2 regions of the Streptomyces sp. NPDC039430 genome follow, and region 2 is predicted to be linked to the other one. Evidence: riboswitches for the same ligand, from Rfam matches in the RefSeq annotation. Region 2 holds a riboswitch; the other holds the start of a gene.

Region 1 (11,402 bases), on a different contig from region 2:
TCGATCAGGTCGCACGGCGAGAGCCCGGCGTCCCGCAGCGTGGTCTCGATCAGCCCGAGCACCTCCGCCACGGACACGCCGGAGCGCGCGCCGACCCCCACGACGAGCCCCGGCTCCGGCTCGTACCCCGGCTCCCGCCCGTACCCCGGCTCCCGCCCGTACCCCGGCTCCGGCGCGCGCCCCGGCCCCCGCGCCGGATGTGCGAAGTGCCGGTCCGATCCGCTATGCAAGGGCCCATGGCGGTGTTCGTCGCGCTCGGCGCGTTCCTCATGACGCTGTTCGGCGGGTGGACGGCGCAGCGCGTCACCGACCGCCGCCATCTCGTACTGGGCCTGGCCGGGGGGCTGATGCTCGGCGTCGTCGGACTGGATCTGCTGCCCGAGGCGATGCACGCCGCGAGCGGCGAGATCCTCGGGGTACCCCAGGCGCTGCTGCTGTTCGTGGGCGGCTTTCTCGTAGCCCATCTGGTGGAACGTTTGCTCGCCGTCCGCCGCGCGTCCCACGGCGGCGACCCGCACGCCTCCGGCCCCTCGGCAGGCGAGCGGGTGCCCCAGGTGGGACTGACCGCGGCGGCGGCCATGGTGGGCCACAGCCTGATGGACGGCATCGCGCTCGGCGCGGCCTTCCAGGTCGGCGGCGGCATGGGCACCGCCGTCGCCCTCGCCGTCATCGCCCATGACTTCGCCGACGGCTTCAACACGTACACGATCACCAGCCTGTACGGGAACGACCGGCGCAGGGCGATCACGATGCTCGTCGCCGACGCGATCGCGCCGGTGCTCGGCGCCGCGTCCACCCTGCTGTTCACCCTCCCGGCGGAAGCGCTCGGCAGCTACCTCGGCTTCTTCGCCGGCGTCCTGCTCTATCTGGCCGCGGCCGAGATCCTGCCCGAGGCGCACCACGACCATCCCGCGCGCTCCACGCTGCTCTGCACGGTCCTCGGCGTGGGCTTCATCTGGGTGGTGGTCGGCGTCGCCGACTGACCAGGGGCGCCCGTACCCCGCCGGCCCGTCCGTCACGCCGTACATCGCTCCACGAACCGCCGCGCCAGCTCCGGCGCCGCCGCCCAGTGCGTATGCAGATAGCTCGCGTGCACGCCCCCCTGGACGAACCCCTCCACCCTGCGCTCCGGATGCACCACGCCCCACGCCGGAGCCGCCCCGGCGCCCGGTTCCAGCACCGTCCGGTGGAACTCATGCCCCCGTACGCGCGTACCGGCCCGCGCCAGCGCGCTGTCGCCGACCGCCACCGCCTCCCGGTAGCCCAGCGTCAGCCGTCCCGACATCCGCGCGTCGGCCGCCAGCACCCCGCACATCGGCGCCCCGTCCAGGGAGCGCGCCAGATACAGCAGCCCGGCGCACTCGGCTGCCACCGGAGCGCCGGAGTGCGCCAGCTCCGCCACGGCCTTGCACAGCGGCTCGTTGGCCGACAGCTCCGGCGCGTACACCTCGGGGAACCCGCCGCCGATCACCAGACCCCTGGTGCCTTCCGGGAGCACCTCGTCCCGCAGCGGATCGAACGGGACGACGTCCGCGCCCGCAGCCGCCAGCAGCTCGGTGTGCTCCGCGTACGAGAAGGTGAAGGCGGACCCGCCGGCCACCGCGATCACCGGCCGGCCCGCGCCCGCCACGGAGGCGACCGGCTCGACCGCCGGTTCCCACGGCGTCACATCGAGCGCCGGCGCACTGCGCGCGAGCGCAAGCAGCGCCTCCAGATCGCACCCCGCCCGCACCCGCGCGGCCAGCTCCCGCATCGACCCGACCGCCTCCGCGCGCCGCTCGGCGACCGGCACCAGACCCAGATGGCGCGAGGGCGCGGTGACGCCGTCGGCGCGCCGCAGCACCCCCATGACCGGCACGCCCGACTCGTCCAGCGCCTCGCGCAGCAGCCGTTCGTGCCGGTCGGTGGCGACCTTGTTGAGGATCACCCCGCCGATCCGCACCTCCGGATCCCAGGAGGCGAAGCCGTGCACCAGCGCCGCCACCGAACGCGACTGCGACGAGGCGTCCACCACCAGGACCACCGGCGCGCGCAGCAGCTTCGACACCTGGGCGGTGGAGGCCAGTTCGCCCTGGCCCGACGCGCCGTCGTAGAGCCCCATCACGCCCTCGACGACCGCCAGGTCACAGCCCGCCGCGCCATGCGCGAACAGCGGCCCGATCAGACCGGTACCGCACATGTACGCGTCGAGATTGCGGCCCGGCCGGACACGCGCGGCGGAGCCGGGGACGACGGCGGAGCCGGTCGCGCCGACCGGTCCGTAGGCGCCCGATGCCCCCGGGGAGACGGCCAGCGCGTGATACCCGGGGTCGATGTAGTCGGGCCCGACCTTGTGCGGGGACACGGCCAGACCGCGTTCCGAGAAGGCCGCCATCAGCCCCGTCGCGACCGTGGTCTTGCCGCTCCCGGAGGCGGGCGCGGCGATGACCAGACGCGGGACGTTCACCATGGGACGTTCACCACTCGATACCTCTCTGGCCCTTCTGGCCCGCGTCCATCGGATGCTTGACCTTCGTCATCTCCGTGACGAGATCCGCGAAGTCCATCAGCTTCTCCGGGGCGTTGCGCCCGGTGATCACCACATGCTGGGTGCCGGGGCGTCCGCGCAGCACCTCGATCACCTCGTCGGTGTCCACCCACCCCCAGTGCAGCGGATAGGCGAACTCGTCCAGCACGTACAGCTTGTGCGTCTCGGCCGCCAGATCGCGCTTGACCTGCTCCCAGCCCTCGCGCGCCGCCTCCTCGTTGGAGTACTGCGCGTCGCGCTGCACCCAGGACCAGCCCTCGCCCATCTTGTGCCAGGCGACAGGACCGCCCTCGCCGCTCGCCCCCAGCACCTTCAGCGCCCGCTCCTCGCCGACCTTCCACTTCGCGGACTTCACGAACTGGAACACCCCGACCGGCCACCCCTGCGTCCAGGCGCGCAGAGCGAGCCCGAACGCCGCCGTCGACTTGCCCTTGCCGGTGCCGGTATGGACGAGGACGAGCGGACGGTTGCGGCGCTGGCGGGTGGTGAGCCCGTCGTCCGGTACGGATTCCGGCTGTCCCTGTGGCATCAAGCGGCCCTCCTGGGTCGTCCGTTGTGTGCGTGCGTCTGCCGTACATCCCGCTGTACGTCCCTGACCAGGCCCGCGATGCTGTCCGCGCGCAGCTCGTCGAGCGTGATGGCCGTACCCTCCAGATCCGCGGCGAGCGACGCGGCCAGACCGAGCCGTACCGGACCCGACTCGCAGTCCACGACCACCGAGGCCGTCCCCTCCGAGGCGTGCAGCCGCGCCGCGCGCGCCGCCAGCGCCACCGGATCCGCGCCGTCCGCCGGCCGCGCGCCGGTCGCCCGGCCGTCCGTCACCACGAGCAGCAGCGGACGCCGCGCCGGGTCCCGCATCCGTTCCACCCGCAGCACGTCGTGCGCCTTGAGCAGCCCGGCGGCGAGCGGCGTACGCCCGCCCGTCGGCAGCGACTCCAGCCGGGCCGCCGCCGCGTCCACCGACGAGGTGGGCGGCAGCGCGACCTCCGCCTCCTTGCCACGGAAGGTGATCAGACCGACCTTGTCGCGCCGCTGGTACGCGTCCAGCAGCAGGGAGAGCACCGCGCCCTTCACCGCGCTCATCCGCCGCCTGGCCGCCATCGAGCCCGACGCGTCGACCACGAACAGCACGAGATTCCCCTCGCGCCCCTCCCGGGTCGCCTGCCGCAGATCGTCCCCGCGCACCACCAGGCCGGGACCGCTGCGCCCGCGCGCCCGCTGGTGCGGGGCCGCCGCCTGCACGGTCGCCGCCAGATGCAGCTTGGTGAGCGCGCCCCTGGGCTGCCGGGACCCGGTCGTCCTGCCGTGCTCGGTACGGGCCCGGGAGCGCCGCCCGGCCGCGCCCTCGCCCAGACCCGGCACGCTCAGCGTCTTCGTACGGAACGGTTCGGCGGCCCGTACGGCGGACCGCTCACCGGCCCCGGCGCGGCCCGTCCGCCCCTGGGGCTCCGCCTCCGCGGGCGTGTCGTCCCGTGCCCCCGGGTCGTGCTCGACGGGCGTGTCGTCCTGCCCGGACCCGGACTCGTGCGGCGTGTCGGGGCCCCCGGATCCCTCAGGACCGGACCGCGGCGGGATGCCACCGCCCCCGCCGGGCCCGTCAGGACCCGGGTCGTCGTCCCCGCCGTCGCCGTCCTCGCCCTTGAACTCGTCCAGCGTGTCGTCGAGCTTGTCCTCGTCGAGCCCCGGCGCGTCGAAGGGGTTGCGGCGCCGCCGGTGCGGCAGCGCCAGCAGCGCGGCCTGCCGTACGTCCTCGGCGCGCACGTCCGTACGCCCCGCCCACGCGGCCAGCGCCGCCGCGGTCCGCGCCATCACGATGTCCGCCCGCATCCCGTCCACCTCGAACGCGGCGCACGTCGCGGCTATCCGGAGCAGCGCGGCGTCCCCGAGCCGCACCTCGGGCAGCAGTGCCCGCGCGGCCACGATCCGGTCCCGCAGCGCGGTCTCCTCCTCGGCCCAGCGCGCCGCGAACCCGGCCGGATCGTCGTCGAACGCCAGCCGCCGCCGTACGACCTCCACCCGCAGCTCCGGCTCGCGCGAGGCCGCGACCTCCACGGTCAGCCCGAAACGGTCGAGCAACTGCGGCCGCAGCTCGCCCTCCTCGGGGTTCATCGTCCCGACGAGCAGGAAGCGCGCCGCGTGCCGTACGGAGACGCCCTCGCGCTCGACGTACGAGGCACCCATGGCGGCGGCGTCCAGCAGCAGGTCGACCAGGTGGTCATGGAGGAGGTTGACCTCGTCGACGTAGAGCACCCCGCGGTGCGCGTCGGCGAGCAGACCGGGCTCGAAGGCCTTCACGCCCTCGGACAGCGCCCGCTCGATGTCCAGCGCGCCCACGAGACGGTCCTCCGAGGCGCCCACGGGCAGCTCGACCATCCGGGCGGGCCTGGACGTGCCAGGAGCCGTCTCGTGCGGCCCGTCGGGGCATCGCGGATCGGGCGCGGCGGGATCGCAGCTGAACCGGCATCCGGCGACGACCGGCACCTCCGGCAGCAGCGCCGAAAGGGCCCGTACGGCCGTGGACTTGGCGGTGCCCTTCTCACCCCGCACGAGCACACCGCCCACGGCGGGGCTCACCGCGTTGAGCAACAGGGCGAGCCGCAGATCGTCCATTCCCACCACGGCGGTGAACGGAAAGGGGGTGCTCATATGCTGATCGCTCCTTCGAAGATGGTCGTCATGGCGCTCCCGGCGGAATGAAGGGCAGCCCCGGGGGCGCGCCCTCCTCGATCAGGCGCATCAGCGCGTCCGTGTCCGCGTGCTCCTCGATGAGGTCACCGAGCAGGTCGAGCTGTTCCTCCCGCAACGCGCCGAAGCTCGTGCCGGGCGCGGGGACGAAACGCCGGCCCGCGGTCCGCGCCACCTCCGTCAGGAACCGCCGCCGGAACGCGTCGCTCTCCAGCGCCCCGTGCCAGTGCGTGCCCGTGACAGCCCCCACCCGGCAGCCGTCCAGCGCCCGTCCGTCTGTGTCGGAGACGAAGGCGTCGCCTCCCCGTACGTCGGCGACGCCGTGATGGATCTCGTACCCCTCCACCGTCTCGCCTAGGGCCACGCCCACCGGCCTGGCCAGGGTCTTCTCGCGGGCGAACCGCACCCGTACCGGCAGCAGTCCGAGGCCGGGCACCGCGCCCGCCCGGGACTCCACCTCGTCGTCGATGTGCTCGCCCAGGAGCTGGTAGCCGCCGCAGATCCCCAGGACGGGACGGCCCTCCGCGGCCCGCCGGGCGAGCGCGTCGGCGAGCCCGCGCTCGCGCAGCCACGCCAGCGCCTTGACCGTGCCGCGCGTGCCGGGCACCACCACGAGATCGGCGTCGGCCAGCTCCTCCGGCCGGTCCACGAACCGCACGACGACCCCCGGCTCCGCCGCCAGCGCGTCCGCATCGGTGAAGTTGGACATCAGCGGTACGGCGCAGACCGCGACCCGCAGCACGTCCTCGCCGTACGGGGGAGCGGCAGGCGACTCGCGTACGGCGCCGCGCGCCGAGACGCGCAGCCCGTCCTCCTCGTCGATGCCCAGACCGTGCCGGAACGGCAGGACGCCGAGCGTGGACCGCCCCGTGATCCCGCGGAGCATCTCAAGACCGGGTTCGAGCAGGGAGACGTCGCCCCGGAACTTGTTGACCAGATAGCCCGCGATCAGCTCCTGGTCCTCGGGGGACAGGAGCGCCGTCGTCCCGAAGAACGAGGCGAAGACGCCGCCCCGGTCGATGTCCCCGACGACCACCACCGGCAGCCGCGCGGCCCGCGCGATGCCCATGTTCACGATGTCGGTACGGCGCAGATTGATCTCGGCGGGGCTGCCGGCCCCTTCGCAGATCACGGCGTCGTAGCTGCCGCGCAGCCGCTCCAGGCACTCCAGGACGGGCCCGAGCAGCAATTCCCGCCGCCCCTCGTGCGGTGTCCGCCCCGGGGACGCTTCCTGAGAGGTCCCGAAGAACCCCCTGGCGCTCATTTCTCCCACCGGCCGCCCCATCAGCACCACTTGGCTGCTGCGGTCACTGCCGGGCTTCAGCAGGACCGGGTTCATCAGCGCCGTCGGTTCGATCCGGGCGGCCTGGGCCTGCATCGCCTGGGCCCGGCCGATCTCCGCGCCCTCGCGCGTCACGAACGAGTTCAGCGACATGTTCTGCCCCTTGAAGGGCGCGACCTTCACCCCACGGCGCACCAGCCAGCGGCAGATCCCCGCCGTGACCACGCTCTTGCCCGCGTCGGAGGTCGTGCCGGCTATCAGCAGCCCCCCGCCGCGCCCGCCCCTGCTCATCCGCGTCCCTTTCGCCCGGTCCCACGGCGTAGCGCGCGGTGGGCGAGTCCGTACCCGAAACGGCCCGCCACACAGACCGCGAGGGCGGCCACGGTCACCCGGCGCGACAGCCGTACGGCCCGCTCGATGTCCGCGACCCCGGCCGGCCGGCCCTCGCCGTTCAGCACCGGCCTGTGCTCCACGCGCCCGCCGTACGCGAGCGTCCCGCCCAGCCGTACGCCCAGCGCGCCGGCGAACGACGCCTCCACGGGGCCCGCGTTGGGGCTCGGGTGTTTACGGGCGTCCCGCCGTACCGCCCGCAGGGCCGCGCCGGGATCGCCGCCGACCCCGCCGGCCAGCGCACCGGCGAGTACGGCGGTCAGCCGGGCGCCCGGCGCGCCCACGACATCGTCGAGCCGGGCCGAGGCCCAGCCGAACCTGCGGTACCGGGGCGAGAGATGACCCACCATCGCGTCCAGCGTGTTCACGGCACGGAATCCGGCGAGCCCCGGCACGCCCGCCACCGCCCCCCACACCAGCGCGCCCACGACCGCGTCGGAGGTGTTCTCGGCGACCGACTCCACCACGGCGCGCGCGATCTGCTGTCCGTCGAGCGCCCGCGGGTCACGGCCGCACAGCCGCGGCAGCCGCTCCCTGGCCCGTTCGACGTCCCCGGCGGTGAGCGCGGCGCCGATGGCGCGTGCCTCACGTCCCAGCGAGGTGCCGCCGACCACGGCCCAGGTGGTGGCGGCGGTCAGCGCCACGGAGGCGGTGCGGTGGTCCCGTACGCCCCGGGCCGCCAGCGCCGCGACCCCGGCGGCTCCTCCGGCGCATACCGCGGTGTGCAGTGCGCCCCAGCCCCGGTGGTCGCGCCACAGCCTCCGCTCGACGGCCGTCGCCGCCCGGCCGAACGCGGCGACGGGATGGCCCCGGCGCGGATCGCCGAACAGCAGATCACCCAGGAGGCCCACGGCGGCGCCGTAGGCGAAAACACGCTCGGCGGGCCGACCCCGGCCGCGCACGACGGCCGAACGGCGGCCAGGCATGGCGAAATGTCCTCACTCAGGGTCCGCGCCCCGGCTCGACGTGATGCGGCGGCGAGAGTTCCTGGCTCCTGGAGACGTGGCTCGCAGTGACAGTGGCGGGACCGCGCCGGATTCGCACCGGCTTCCTCTTCTGCCGTCGTCAAATGGCCCCGGAAGTCCACCACGCAGCGCAAACACCCGTCAACTCATCCCTGACCAGCGACGGGACAGTGTGCCGAGCCCCACACGCCACCCCAGCCCCACGGGCACCGAAGAACCGGCCTGGCACGGGCACCGAAGAACCGGCCCGGCACGTGAACCGTGAACCGGCCCGGCACGTGAACCGGCCCCGGCGCGTGACGGACGCGCCGGGGCCGGCCCGGGTCGAGGTGGCGCGGTCGATCCGCCGCCCGGTCAGGCGACGATCAGATAGATCCCGTACGCGACGGCCGCCACGCACAGCGCGAAGCAGGCGTACGCGCCCACGCGGGCCAGGGCCACGGAGCCGGCGGCCCCCTGCGCGCTCGCCTGCTCCTGCTTGGCGAGGCCCACGATGCCGAGGGTGAACAGGCCCACGAGAGCGACGGTGGCCACGAGGCTGACACCGAAGACGGAACCGAGTGCTGCCCAGTCGATGTTCATGCGGTTTCTCTTCCTTACACCGTGGCGGTTCGCGCGGGCTCGCCCGCGGCGTCCGTGGAGCCAGGGGCCGGGATCGTGGTCGACAGTTCCTGCGCGGCACCGGCCGTGGGCGGCGGGGTGACGGCCGCGATGGCGGCGGTGACGACGCCCGCGGGCTCGGTGGTCCCGGCGCCTTCCGCCGCGCCGACGGCTCCGGCCTCGTTCTCGTTCACGTTGGTGTGGTCGACCCGCCGGCGGCGCGAGGCGAGCCAGATCGCCCCGGAGATCGCGACGAGCAGGACGGCGACGACCGCGACGCCCCAGCCGCCCTGGCCGGTCAGGAACTCGGCCCCGGCGGCGACCAGGCCCGCGGCGGGCAGGGTCAGTCCCCAGGCGATGAACATCCGGCTGGCGGTCGACCAGCGGACCACCCCGCCCTTGCGGCCGAGGCCCGCGCCCATCACGGCGCCGGAGCAGGACTGGGTGGTGGAGAGCGAGAAGCCCAGGTGCGAGGAGGCCAGGATGACGGTCGCGGCGCTGGTCTGGGCGGCGAAGCCCTGCTGCGGCTGGAGATCGGTGAGGCCGGTGCCCATGGTGCGGATGATGCGCCAGCCGCCGAGATACGTTCCGAGCGCGATCGCCACTCCAGCGGAGACGATGACCCACATCGGAGGGTTGGAGCCCGGGGCGAGGACGCCGCCGGTGACCAGCGCGAGGGTGATGACGCCCATCGTCTTCTGCGCGTCGTTGGTGCCGTGCGCGAGGGAGACGAGACCGGCGGAGGCGATCTGCCCGGCGCGGTAGCCCTTGGCGGTCGCCTTGTCGTCCGTACGGCGGCCGATGCGGTACGTCAGCCGCGTCGCGAGCAGCGCCGCGAGACCGGCGACGACCGGCGCGGCGAGCGCGGGGATCAGCACCTTCGTGATGACGACGCCGCCGTTGACCCCGGAGGCGCCGACCGACATCAGGGTGGCGCCGATCAGGCCGCCGAAGAGTGCGTGGGAGGAGCTCGACGGAAGGCCGAGCAGCCAGGTGAAGAGGTTCCACAGGATGGCGCCGACGAGCGCCGCGAAGATCACTTCTGTTCTGATGCCCTGTTCGTTGATGAGTCCGCCGGAGATCGTCTTGGCGACCTCCACGGACAGGAACGCGCCGACAAGATTCAGGACGGCGGACATGCCCACCGCGATCTTGGGCTTCAGAGCGCCGGTCGAGATGGTCGTCGCCATCGCGTTCGCGGTGTCGTGGAAGCCGTTCGTGAAATCGAACACGAGAGCCGTCACGATCACGATCGCGAGCAGCAGCGTGATGTGTTCCATTGACCCAGGACCCAGGCAATCTTTTGACGTCAGTGGCCTCGGTGAACGTAGGGAGTCAGAGTGAACGGAAGATGAACTGGGCTCGTCTTCGCGGTGTCCCCATGTGTGGAGAAATCGCCCGCCTGTTCTGCTGAAGTGCCCTGGGCCGTCTTGCTTCCGCCTGACAGGATTCTCTTATGACTGATCAGCGGAGCCGGGACGCGATAGCCGGGGCCTGGCGTGAACTCATCGCCACCGCCCGGAGAACAGCAGGTGAAGGACTTGTCGTCGGCACATCGGGCAACGTGTCGGTACGGATCGGCGAACTGATCCTTGTCACGCCGAGCGGGGTCCCGTATGACCAGCTGACTTCCGAGGACGCCGTCGGCGTCGATCCTGACGGCCGGCAGGTCCTCGGCGATTTCACCCCTACGAGTGAGCTGCCCCTGCACCTCGCCGTTTACCGGAACACCTCCGCGACGGCCGTGGTCCACACCCACGCCGTGCACGCCACCGCCGTCTCCACCCTCGTCCCCGAACTGCCCCTGATCCACTACATGGCGGCGGCCCACGGCGGCGCCGTCCGGGTCGCGCCCTACGCGCTGTACGGCTCGGACGAACTGGCCGCCCATATGCTCGACGCCCTGCGCGACCGGAACGCCTGCCTCCTCCAGAACCACGGCACGGTCGCCTACGGGGACAGCCTCGCCCAGGCCTACGACCGCACGGCGCAGCTGGAGTGGATGTGCCGCCTGTGGCTCACGGCGAACTCGCTGCCCGGCCGCACCCCCACGCTGCTGACCGAGGCCCAGCTGGACGAGGTCGGACAGAAGCTGAAGGGGTACGGACAGCGGGGCTGACCAGCGTTTCCGGCGGGGCGCTCGACAGGGACCGGGCATCTCGGGCACCCCGACGGTCACCCCCGGCTGGCCGAGCCCGCCGGGGGTGACCACACTGGGAACGTGCGCCCCGCCAAAGCGACGGCTGCGGCCGTCTCCACAGTCATCGGTGTCGGCGCGGCCGCGTTCGCGGCCGGCCGCTACGCAGGCGACGCCACGCTCAGGACGCCGCCGGGCCGTCCCCTGCCGGGCGACCCCCGTCTCACCGTGCACGCCACGGCCGCCGGACAGATCGCCCTGACCCGCTGTCTCGCCTCTTTGCGCCCCGGTACGTACGGGATCGAGGGCCCCGGCGTCCACGCGGTCGTCGGGCCGGTCCTGGACGAGGTGGAACACGCCGCGGACACCGTGGTGCGCCGGCTGGAGCGCGTCAGCCACGGCTCGCTCTTCCCGGGCACCCGGGTACGCCTCACCCCGCAGGTCCACAGCGGCGATCCCACCTCCGCGCTCGGCCTCGGCCACAAGGACGTGATGATCCCGGGCGAACTCGGCCCCCTGCCCGCCTGGTTCGTACCCGGGGTGCGAGACACCTGGGTGATCACCACGCACGGTCTCGGCACCACCCGGGAGCACCCCCTGAACGTCATGGAGTTCCTCGCGGAACAGGAACTTCCGGTACTCGACCTCGCCTATCGCGGCGATCCCGGGGCGCCCCGCTCCCCGGACGGCCTCGGCCACCTCGGCGAGTCCGAATGGCGTGACCTCGACGCGGCGATCCGTTACGCGGTCCGGTACGGCGCCGAGCGCGTGGTGCTGCACGGCTGGTCCACCGGCGCCTCGATGGCCCTCGGCGCG
Region 2 (11,402 bases):
CGCGCGTAGTCCTCGGTCTGGAGCAAACCAGGAATCAGCAGCGGATCGAAGTCGTACCTGCTTACCGCATCCGTCTCGATCAGCGCGAAGTCCTGGAAGAACAACGGAAGTTTCGCCAGGTCCACGTCGTCCTGCAACACCGCCAGCGTCCCGCCCGCCTTCAGCCTGACCTCCGCCGCGTCCGTGAACGCCGACTTCGCCGGCCTCCGGCCCTGCTCGATCGAGGCGAGCTGGTCGCATGAGTAGCCCACCGCCTCGGCGAGTTCCTGCTGTGTCAGGCCGGACTTGTTACGCCAGAGCTTGACCAGCTTTCCGTACGCCACCCAGACGCCCGGCCGGTCGTCGTCCTGTGCCCGCTGCTTCTTCTGACGGCTGGTTCCCATGCCTCACACCCCAATGCGCCGATGTGCGAATGTGGTTCACGTGTAAACACGCGCGGCGGAGCGCCGGTCACTGCCCGTGACCCGTACAGAAACGCAACCTGGTCGTACATGCCGTACAGGTACGCCCGTCCGCCCTGGTCACGCTAGCCGCGTGACGGGACGGTTACCCTATGAAGTCGGAAATTGCCTCCCTTGTCGCCCCGACGGAGCCGACCGCCCCCGCCCAGCTCGCCGCTCCTCCGCCGCTTTCGCCCCTGTATCCGCCGTCTCGGATCAGGCTCAGTTCCAGCCATCGCGGCGCGCGGCTCGCGCGGTTGCTCGCCGCGCAGCAGTTGGAGGAGTGGGGGATTCCGCGTGCGACGGCCACCGGCGCCGTGGTCGTGGCCGTCGTCGCGGAGCTGGCCGCGAACGCCGTCACCCATGGCCGTACCCCCGGGCGGGACTTCGAGGTGCGGCTGGCGCTCTCGGCCGTCGTCGTCCGGGTCGAGGTCCTCGATACCCGGCCCGACCGGCTTCCCCGGGTCCCGGGTCTGACCCCGCCGCCCCCACCGGACGTGACCAACGGGCGCGGGCTGCTGCTCGTCGCCGCGTATGCCGACCGGTGGGGGTGGAGCGTGCGTGACGCGTACACCACCAAGACCGTCTGGGCCGAGGTGGACTACCAGCGCCTGGACGCGCGGGCCTAGAAGTCGTCGTCGAAGCCGACCGTGCCCTCCACCGCGACCTGGTACGCCGACGGGCGGCGCTCGAAGAAGTTCGTCAGCTCCTGGACGCCCTGGAGCTCCATGAACGAGAACGGGTTCTGGGAGCCGTAGACCGCCGGGAAGCCCAGGCGCTGGAGGCGCTGGTCCGCGACGCACTCCAGGTACTCGCGCATCGACTCGGTGTTCATGCCCGGCAGGCCGTCGCCGCACAGGTCGCGGCCGAACTGAAGCTCCGCCTCGACCGCTTCCTTCAGCATGTCCGTGACCTGCTGCTCAAGGGCGTCGTCGAAGAGGTCCGGCTCCTCCTTGCGTACGGTGTCCACGACCTCGAACGCGAAGTTCATATGCATCGTCTCGTCACGGAACACCCAGTTGGTGCCGGTGGCCAGGCCGTGCAGCAGGCCGCGCGAGCGGAACCAGTAGACGTACGCGAACGCGCCGTAGAAGAACAGCCCCTCGATACAGGCCGCGAAGCAGATCAGATTCAGCAGGAAGCGCCGGCGGTCCGCCTTCGACTCCAGGCGGTCGATCGTCTCGACAGAGTCCATCCACTTGAAGCAGAACTGTGCCTTCTCGCGGATCGACGGGATCTCCTCCACCGCGTCGAAGGCCGCCGCGCGGTCCGCCGGATCGGGCAGGTACGTGTCCAGCAGCGTCAGATAGAACTGGACGTGTACGGCCTCCTCGAAGAGCTGGCGGGAGAGATAGAGCCGCGCCTCGGGGGAGTTGATGTGCTTGTAGAGCGTCAGCACCAGGTTGTTCGACACGATCGAGTCGCCCGTCGCGAAGAACGCGACCAGCCGCCCGATCATGTGCTGCTCGCCGGGGGAGAGCTTGGCGAGGTCGGCGACGTCGGAGTGCAGGTCGACCTCCTCCACCGTCCAGGTGTTCTTGATCGCGTCGCGGTAGCGCTCGTAGAAGTCCGGGTAGCGCATGGGCCGGAGCGTCAGCTCGAAGCCCGGGTCCAGCAGGTTCTTCTCCGAAGTGGTCATTACTGGCAGGCCTCGCAGGACTCGGGGTTTTCCAGGGAACAGGCGATGGCGTCCTCGTCGGGCGTCATCTGCGCGGGTACGGGGACGGGCGCCGGCCGGGCCGCCGACGACCCCCCTGCCGCCCGCGCGATGCGCGTCGCCGGGCGCGAGCGCAGGTAGTACGTCGTCTTCAGGCCCTTCTTCCAGGCGTACGCGTACATCGAGCTGAGCTTCCCGATGGTCGGCGTCTCCAGGAACAGGTTCAGCGACTGGCTCTGGTCCAGGAACGGCGTACGGGCCGCCGCCATGTCGATCAGGCCGCGCTGCGGGATCTCCCACGCCGTGCGGAACAGCTCCCGCACCTCCGCCGGGATCCAGGTGAAGCCCGCCACCGAGCCGCTGGACTCGCGCAGCGCCTCGCGTGTCTGCGCGTCCCAGACGCCGAGCCGCTTCAGTTCGTCCACCAGGTACGAGTTGACCTGGAGGAACTCCCCGGAGAGCGTCTCGCGCTTGAAGAGGTTGGAGACCTGTGGCTCGATGCACTCGTACACGCCCGCGATCGAGGCGATCGTCGCCGTCGGGGCGATGGCGAGGAGCAGCGAGTTCCGCATGCCGGTCGTGGCGATCCGGGCGCGCAGCGCCTCCCAGCGCTCCGGCCAGTTCAGCTCCACGTCGTAGTGGTCGGGGTGCAGCACCCCGCGCGCGGTGCGCGTCTCGGACCAGGCGGGGAGCGGGCCGTCGCGCTCGGCGAGCGCGCAGGACGCCTCGTACGCGGCGAGCATGATCCGCTCGGCGATCTTCGTGGAGAGTGCGGCGGCCTCGGCGGAGTCGAAGGGCAGCCGCTTCTTGAAGAAGACGTCCTGGAGGCCCATCGCGCCCAGGCCCACCGGGCGCCACCTCGCGTTGGAGTTACCGGCCTGCTCGGTCGGGTAGAAGTTGATGTCCACGACCCGGTCGAGGAAGGTCACGGCCGTGCGGACGGTCTCGTCGAGCCGCTCCCAGTCGATGTCCCCCGACTCCAGCACGAACGCACCGAGGTTGATGGAGCCGAGGTTGCAGACGGCCGTCTCCCCGTCGTCCGTCACCTCCAGGATCTCCGTGCAGAGATTGGACGAGTGGACGACGCGGCCGGGCTCGGCGGTCTGGTTCGCCGTACGGTTCGAGGCGTCCTTGAAGGTCATCCAGCCGTTGCCCGTCTGGGCGAGGGTACGCATCATCCGGCCGTACAGCTCCCGGGCCGGGACGGTCCTGCGCGCCAGTCCCGCGGCCTCCGCCTCGCGGTAGCGGGTGTCGAACGCGTCGCCCCACAGGTCGACCAGGTCCGGCACGTCGGCGGGGGAGAAGAGGGACCAGTCGCCGTCCGACTCGACCCGGCGCATGAACTCGTCCGGGATCCAGTGCGCGAGATTCAGATTGTGCGTACGGCGGGCGTCCTCGCCGGTGTTGTCGCGCAGCTCCAGGAACTCCTCCAGGTCCGCGTGCCAGGTCTCCAGGTACACGCAGGCCGCGCCCTTGCGCCGGCCGCCCTGGTTGACGGCCGCGACCGAGGAGTCGAGGGTGCGCAGGAACGGGACGATGCCGTTGGAGTGCCCGTTGGTGCCCCGGATCAGCGAACCGCGCGAGCGGATACGGGAGTACGAGAGCCCGATGCCGCCCGCGTGCTTCGAGAGCCGCGCCACCTGGTGGTACCGGTCGTAGATCGAGTCCAGCTCGTCCAGCGGGGAGTCCAGCAGATAGCAGGAGGACATCTGGGGGTGGCGCGTACCGGAGTTGAAGAGGGTGGGGGAGGAGGGGAGGTAGTCCAGCCGGCTCATCAGCCGGTAGAGCGCGGCGACCTCGTCGAGCGCGCGGGCGCTGTCGTCCTCGGCGAGTCCCGCGGCGACGCGCAGCATGAAGTGCTGCGGGGTCTCGATGACCTGGCGGGTGATCGGGTGGCGGAGCAGATAGCGGCTGTAGAGGGTCCGCAGCCCGAAGTAGCCGAAGCGGTCGTCGGCGTCCTGGTCGACGAGCGCGTCGAGGAAGTCGGCGTGCAGCGTGACGAAGCCGGCCGTACGGTCCGCGATCAGGCCCTCGCGGTGGCCGGTGGCGACGGACGCGGAGAACGCCACGGCGCCCTGGCCCGCGGCCTCGTCGGCGATGGTGCGGGTCAGCAGCCTGGCCGCGAGCCGGGAGTAGGCGGGGTCCTCCGAGATCAGCCCCGCGGCCGCCTCGGTGGCGAGCGCGCGCAGCTCGGCCTCGTCCGACCGGGCGTTGCGGCCGCGCAGCGCGGCGGCGGCGACTCTTCCGGGGTCGGTGTCGGGCAGATCGGCGGTCAGGTCCGTCAGGGTCCGCAGCAGTGCGGACCCGGGTCCGTCGGCCGCCCGCGCGGCGGCCTCGGAGATGCCTGAAGCCGGATCGGCTGGCGCGATGGTCACGTGGTGCTCTCCCTCGCTCGGCTCTGGGCCGTCGGGGAGGGGAGCGGGCTTGTTCTCGCGGTACGGGGCGTACGGCCCGGATGCGGGCAGCACGGCGTACGGCGCCCACCGGCCCATCCACGAGGCCCGGACGTCTCGGCGTCCGATTCGGTCGAAGCGGACGCACTGTCGGCAGGTGTTCGGACTCGTGGGTATGGCAAAGCACACCACATCACACCGTTGCGGGACAGTTCCGGATTCGCACCGGATTCCCCTGCGTGACAGCGAGGTCGAGCATACATGTGGGGGCTGGCTCGGGTGCCACCCCCCAGATGTTGTGTCGTGCGTCATTCCGTCCGGGCCCGCGGCGGACAGCGAAAGGCCGCCGGATCCCCCTCGTACCAAGGGATCCGGCGGCCCGTCGCGCCGTACGGCCGTCCGTCAGTGGCCTCCGGGGGCGCCCGAGGTCGCCGCGGGGAGTTCGGCCTTCACGCCCGGATCGCCCGCGTCCGCCGTGTAGTCGGAGGGGCTCGTCTCGTCCGTGCCCTCCGGCGCCTTGGCCGCGCGCAGGGCGAAGGTGAGCACCACCGTCACCACCAGGTTGAGCACGAACGCGGTGAGGCCGATGTAGCCGATCTCGCCCAGGCCCGGGATCTCCTTGGACGAGCCGCCGAAGTGCGCCTGGGTCGGGCTGGCCACGCCGTACGCCGCCGCCGTGCCGTAGATCATGCCGACCGCCCAGCCCGCGAGCAGCGCCCAGCGGTGGAACCAGCGGGTGAACAGGCCGCCGACCAGCGCCGGCATCGTCTGGAGGATCCAGATCCCGCCCAGCAGCTGGAAGTTGATCGCGACCGTCTTGTCCATGGTCAGGACGAAGGCCAGCGCGCCCACCTTCACCAGCAGGGAGACCAGCTTCGAGACCTTGGTCTCCTGCGCGGGCGTGGCGTCCGGCCTGATGAAGTCCTTGTAGATGTTGCGGGTGAAGAGGTTCGCCGCGGCGATCGACATGATCGCGGCCGGCACCAGCGCGCCGATGCCGATGGCCGCGAAGGCCACCCCCGCGAACCAGTCGGGGAACATCGTCTCGAAGAGCTGCGGGATCGCCAGCTGTCCGTTGTCCACCTTGATCCCGGCGGCGATCGCCATGAAGCCGAGCAGCGCCAGCAGACCCAGCATCAGCGAGTACAGCGGCAGGATCGTGGTGTTGCGCCGGATCACCTCACGGCTGCGGCTGGAGAGCGTCGCCGTGATGGAGTGCGGATACATGAAGAGCGCGAGCGCGGAACCGAGCGCCAGCGTGGCGTAGCCCCACTGCCCGGCCTCGCCCGGCGCGAGCGAGCCGCGTGGCTGGCCGGTCGCCGGGTTGGTCTGCGCGAAGGCGTCGCCCGCCTTGGCGAAGATGTCGTCGAACCCGCCCAGTTTGATGGGGATGTAGATGATCGCCACGACGATCACGATGTAGATCAGCGTGTCCTTGACGAAGGCGATCAGCGCGGGCGCGCGCAGCCCCGACGAGTAGGTGTACGCGGCGAGCACACCGAAGGCGATCAGCAGCGGCAGGTCCTTGATGAACCAGTGGGTGTTCTCACCGCCGCCGACGCCCATCACGTCCAGCACGGCCTGGATGCCGACGAGTTGGAGCGCGATGTACGGCATCGTGGCGAGGATGCCGGTGACGGCGACCGCCAGCGACAGGCCCTTCGAGCCGAACCGGCCCCGTACGAAGTCGGAGGTGGTGACGTAGCCGTGCTTGTGCGACACCGACCAGAGCCGGGGCAGGAAGGTGAAGATCAGCGGGTAGACGAGGATCGTGTACGGCACGGCGAAGAAGCCGGCCGCGCCCGCCGCGTAGATCGCCGCCGGTACGGCCACGAACGTGTAAGCCGTATAGAGGTCGCCGCCGAGCAGGAACCAGGTGACCCAGGTGCCGAACGACCGGCCGCCCAGGCCCCATTCGTCGAGGCTGTTCTCGTTGGCGGCCTTGCGCCAGCGGGCCGCCAGGAACCCCATGACCGTGACGGCCACGAAGAAGAAGATGAAGACGGCGAGTGCCACGCCGTTCACGCCGTCCTTCATGCCGGCGCACCTCCCTTGCGGGAGCGCTGGTCACGCTTCCACAGCTGGTAGGCCGTCATCGTGAGCACCGCCGAGACCGGGACCCAGAGCATCTGGTACCAGTAGAAGAAGGGGATGCCGATGAAGGTCGGCTCGATCTTCGCGTAGGACCCGACCCACAGCATCGCCACGAAGGGCGCCAGGAGACAGAGGGCGATGATCACCCGCGCAGGGGTGACCGTGGGGGGTCGTTTCTCCTCCGGAACTTCTGACACCGCGGCTCCGTCCCTCGATGATCGCCTGTGGTAATGAGCAGGAAATCTAAGCGAAGGCGCTGGTCAGCGTCACCCCTTGGCAGCAACTCGTTACGGCAACGGTATGCGGACAGGGGCGGTGCCGGAGGGCGCGCCGCCCCGGCGCGTGCCGGGGGCGGCGCGTGCTGTCCGTGCGCGGCCGTGCTGTCCGTGCGCGGCGCGCGCTGTCGGTGGTGGACGGGCCGTGCTGTCAGTGGGCCGGGCGCTTCAGCCTGGCCACGAACTTGTAGCGGTCGCCCCGGTAGACGGACCGCACCCACTCCACCGGCTCGCCGGCCGCGTCCAGGGAGTGCCGCGAGAGCATCAGCATCGGCAGCCCGACATCCGTACCGAGCAGTCCCGCCTCGCGCGGGGTGGCCAGCGAGGTCTCGATGGTCTCCTCGGCCTCGGCGAGATGGACGTCGTACACCTCCGCCAACGCCGTGTAGAGGGATGTGTACTTGACGAGCGAGCGGCGCAGCGCGGGGAAGCGTTTGGCCGAAAGGTGGGTGGTCTCGATGGCCATCGGCTCGCCGCTGGCCAGCCGCAGCCGTTCGATGCGCAGCACGCGCCCGCCGGTGGTGATGTCCAGCAGCCCGGCCAGGGTGTCGTCGGCGGTGACGTAGCCGATGTCCAGCAACTGCGAGGTCGGCTCCAGGCCCTGGGCCCGCATGTCCTCGGTGTACGAGGTGAGCTGGAGCGCCTGCGAGACCTTGGGCTTGGCGACGAACGTGCCCTTGCCCTGGATGCGTTCGAGCCGGCCCTCGACCACCAGCTCCTGGAGCGCCTGGCGCACGGTGGTGCGTGAGGTGTCGAACTCGGCGGCGAGCGTACGCTCCGGAGGCACCGGCGTACCCGGCGGCAGCGTCTCCGTCATATCGAGCAAGTGGCGCTTCAGCCGGTAGTACTTGGGCACGCGCGCCGTGCGGGTGACGGGTCCGCCCTCGGTCTCCGTGCCGCCCCCGTCCGTGGCCATGGCCTGCCTTCCCGACTCCTGTGCTGCTGCCGTCACCGGCTCCTCCGTCTGTCGCGGCTCACATGGTGGCACGGTCCGGCCACGGGTCGTCGCCCTGCCTCAGGTGTCGGTCCGATAACGGACACGACTGCCCTTCTTATACACCCTTGACACCCCTAAAGGTCTAGGCCAAGCTCCCCGTACTGGTCTAAACCATTAAAGACCAGGTCCCAGCCCCAGCAGTACTCGTCGTAAGTCTTCGCGGTCTTCGCGGTGGGCAGGGGTTGCAGCATCCCTGAGGAGGGTGGCGTGAAGCGCAAGCTCATCGCGGCGGTCGGCGTCGCGGGCATGATGGTCGGACTTGCCGCGTGTGGTTCGGATGAAGGCACGGCGTCCAAGGATCCCAAGGACCGTAAGGAGACGCTGACCGTCTGGCTCATGTCGGACGCGCAGAGCACCTGGCCGGAGCTGGTCAAGGATGTCAACGCGCAGTTCAAGGCGAAGTATCCGAACGTGACGGTCAAGGTCCAGTACCAGCAGTGGGCGGACAAGGCCAAGAAGCTCGACGCGGCGCTGGCCGGTGACAAGTACCCCGACGTCGTCGAGCTCGGCAACACCGAGACCATGACGTACATCCTCAACGGTGCGCTCGGCGAGATCGACCCGAAGAAGTACGAGAACTCGGACACCTGGATCAAGGGTCTGAAGGACACCTGCGCCTTCGAGGGCAAGCAGTACTGCGTGCCTTACTACGCCGGTGCGCGCGTGGCCATTTACAACAAGGACATGTTCAAGGCCGGCACCGGCTCGGACCAGCTGCCCACCACCGAGGCCGAGCTGGCCACGGCGCTCGACAAGGTCGGCGCCAAGTACGGCAAGGACAAGGCGTTCTCGCCGCTCTACCTGCCGGGCCGTTACTGGTACGCCGCCATGTCCTACGTCGCGGCGTACGGCGGTCGGATAGCCGAGTACGACGAGGGCGCGAAGGAGTGGAAGGCCACCCTCTCCACCCCGGAGGCCCAGAAGGGCATCCAGCACTTCGTCGACCTGGTGAAGAAGTACAACCACGGCGACAAGACCAAGGACGAGCAGGACCACGCCAACGTCATGGCCAACGAGAAGACCGCGCTTCTCTACGGCAACGGCTGGGAGGCCGGCAGCGTCGTCGACTCCGCCACCAACGGCAACCCGAAGCTGAAGGACAAGATCGGCACGGCCGGTATGCCCGGCCCCGACGGCAAGGCCCTGCCGTCCTTCATCGGCGGCTCCGACCTCGCCACCATCTCCAAGTCCAAGGTCCAGGACCTCGGCGAGGAGTGGATCGCGGCCTTCACCAGCGGCAAGTCGCAGGAGGTCCTCGCCTCCAAGAACATCCTGCCGAACAACACCAAGCAGCTGGAGCCGCTGAAGGCGAAGCCGGAGACCGCGCCGATCGCCAACGCCGTCCCGGACGCGTGGTTCACCCCGATCGCCCCCGGCTGGACCGCCATCGAGAAGAAGGAAACCCTTGAGGTGATGCTGCTCGACATCATCAAGGGCACGTCGGTGGCCGACGCCACGAAGGCGGCCGACGCGGAGATCAACCAGCTGATCAACGAGGAGTCCTGAGTCCCACGAGCCCATGAGCCCCCGGCTCATGTGTCTCCGACTCTGTTGATCGCCTACGGGGGGTGGCAGGCCCGCGAGGGCTCCGCCGCCCCCCGTCCTCCGGTACCAGGTCCGAACGGAAGGCCCGCACAGTGAGTGCCGCCGACATGAAAGCAGCCGACCCTCCGGTAGCCGTCGCACGCGTCGCCGAGAGATCCGGCTCCCAGCCGCCCGCGGGCGGGCAGCGCAAGCGGCGCAAGGCCGGCGCGCTGCTGCCGTATCTCCTGATAGCTCCCGCGTTCGTCGCGATCGCCGCCGTCTTCGTCTGGCCGCTCATCAAGACGATCCTCATGTCCTTCCAGGACGTCGGCCGCCGTGAGCTGTGGACCGGGGAGGCCGCCCCGTGGGTGGGCTTCGAGCAGTTCACCAACATCCTCGGCGACGGCGAGTTCTGGGCCGTCGTCTGGCGGACCCTCATCTTCATGGTCGCCTGTGTGGTCGCCACGATGGGTCTCGGACTCGGTATCTCCATGCTGATGCAGCGCATGGACACCTGGGTACGGCTGCTGCTCACCGCGGCGCTGGTGGCCGCCTGGTCGATGCCGCTGCTGGTGGCGACGTCCATCTTCCGCTGGTTCGCCGACTCCGACTACGGCGTCCTGAACATGGTGCTGACCAAGTACCTCGGGATCGACGCCCAGGGCCACAACTGGTTCCTCGACCCCAAGCAGGGCTTCCTCATCATCGGAGCCGTCGTCGTCTGGGGCGCCATCCCCTTCGTCGCCGTCACGCTCTACGCGGCGCTCACCCAGGTCCCCCGGGAGCTGGAGGAGGCCGCGGCGCTCGACGGCGCGGGCGTGGCCGGGGTCTTCCGCTATGTCACCTGGCCGGTCATCAAGCCGGTGTTCCAGATGGTGGCCACGCTGTCCGTCCTCTGGGACTTCAATATCTTCGGCCAGATCTTCCTGATCCGCGGCAACAAGCCGGAGCCGGAGTACTCGGTCCTCGGGATCTACTCGTTCGAGAAGGCCTTCGAGTCCAACTCGTTCAGCCAGGGTGCGGCCATCTCCCTCATCACGGTCCTGCTGCTCTCCGGTGTCGCCGTGTACTACCTGCGTCAGCTGCTCAAGATCGGAGAGGTCGAATGAGCGCCTCCACCTCCCAGGCCCTCCGCCCGGACACCGAGCGGGGCACCGCGCCGGACGCCCGGCAGGTCCTGCGCCAGGACCGCAAGAAGAACCGGCTCGTCTACAACATCCTGGGCCTGGCCGTCTTCGTCCTCATGGCCTTCCCGGTGTACTGGCTGATCATCAGCGCCCTGCGGCCGAACCACGAGATCCGCAGCTACGACCAGACCCTCTGGCCGTCATCGCTGACCTTCGACAACTTCCAGCGGGCCATCGACCAGCCGAACTTCGGCACGGCCATCCAGTCCAGCCTGATCGTCTGCGGCGTCGCGGTCATCGGCGGCATGCTGCTCGCCACCATCGCCGCCTTCGCCATCGGCCGCTTCCACTTCCGCGGCCGCAAGTTCTTCATGATCGTGCTGCTCGTCGTGCAGCTGCTGCCGCCGACCGCGATGCTGATCCCCATCTACATCCAGCTCAACGACCTGGGCGGGCTCAACGAGTACTGGGGCGTCATCGTCATCTACCTGGTCTCGACGCTGCCCTTCGCGACCTGGATGATCCGCGGCTTCATCGTCAACATCCCGCCGGAGCTGGAGGAGTCCGCGATGGTGGACGGCTGCAGCCGGATGGGCGCCTTCTGGCGGGTGACCTTCCCACTGCTCGCCCCCGGTCTCGCCGCGGCGGCGATCTTCTCCCTGATCACGGCGTGGAACGAGTACCTCCTCGCCTACGTCGTCCTCCAGGACAACGACAAGTACACGCTGAACGTGTGGCTGATGAACTTCACCACCTCGCGCGGTATCGACTACGGGGCCCTGATGGCCGCCTCGACCCTGATCGCCATCCCGGTCGTGGCCTTCTTCCTGCTGGTGCAGAAGTACATGGCCACCGGCCTCACCTCCGGCGCAGTGAAGGGCTAGAACCGCCGATG

Evidence for each region. Region 2 has a riboswitch for cobalamin ahead of ACZ7LS_RS08060 (ribonucleoside-diphosphate reductase subunit alpha). Riboswitches for the same ligand answer to the same signal wherever they lie in the genome.
Region 1: another riboswitch for cobalamin. It lies ahead of ACZ7LS_RS32690 (cobalamin biosynthesis protein); the one in region 2 lies ahead of ACZ7LS_RS08060 (ribonucleoside-diphosphate reductase subunit alpha).

Annotation. Positions count from the first base shown of each region.
Region 1 is NZ_JBVKAK010000020.1:52,306-63,707, reverse strand. It holds partial or broken gene ACZ7LS_RS32720 (cobalamin biosynthesis protein) at 1-101, opposite strand, end outside; gene ACZ7LS_RS32715 (ZIP family metal transporter) at 237-983, shown strand; gene ACZ7LS_RS32710 (cobyrinate a,c-diamide synthase) at 1,016-2,449, opposite strand; gene cobO (cob(I)yrinic acid a,c-diamide adenosyltransferase) at 2,457-3,056, opposite strand; gene ACZ7LS_RS32700 (putative cobaltochelatase) at 3,056-5,173, opposite strand; gene ACZ7LS_RS32695 (cobyric acid synthase) at 5,202-6,785, opposite strand; gene ACZ7LS_RS32690 (cobalamin biosynthesis protein) at 6,782-7,810, opposite strand; cobalamin riboswitch at 7,794-7,990, opposite strand; gene ACZ7LS_RS32685 (hypothetical protein) at 8,204-8,431, opposite strand; gene ACZ7LS_RS32680 (inorganic phosphate transporter) at 8,446-9,729, opposite strand; gene ACZ7LS_RS32675 (class II aldolase/adducin family protein) at 9,906-10,568, shown strand; gene ACZ7LS_RS32670 (alpha/beta hydrolase) at 10,671-11,402, shown strand, end outside.
Region 2 is NZ_JBVKAK010000002.1:669,945-681,346, forward strand. It holds gene ACZ7LS_RS08045 (helix-turn-helix domain-containing protein) at 1-383, opposite strand, end outside; gene ACZ7LS_RS08050 (ATP-binding protein) at 554-1,069, shown strand; gene ACZ7LS_RS08055 (ribonucleotide-diphosphate reductase subunit beta) at 1,066-2,079, opposite strand; gene ACZ7LS_RS08060 (ribonucleoside-diphosphate reductase subunit alpha) at 2,079-4,472, opposite strand; cobalamin riboswitch at 4,626-4,753, opposite strand; gene mctP (monocarboxylate uptake permease MctP) at 4,893-6,527, opposite strand; gene ACZ7LS_RS08070 (DUF3311 domain-containing protein) at 6,524-6,781, opposite strand; gene ACZ7LS_RS08075 (GntR family transcriptional regulator) at 7,011-7,775, opposite strand; gene ACZ7LS_RS08080 (sugar ABC transporter substrate-binding protein) at 8,064-9,362, shown strand; gene ACZ7LS_RS08085 (carbohydrate ABC transporter permease) at 9,494-10,489, shown strand; gene ACZ7LS_RS08090 (carbohydrate ABC transporter permease) at 10,486-11,391, shown strand; gene ACZ7LS_RS08095 (glycoside hydrolase family 3 protein) at 11,400-11,402, shown strand, end outside.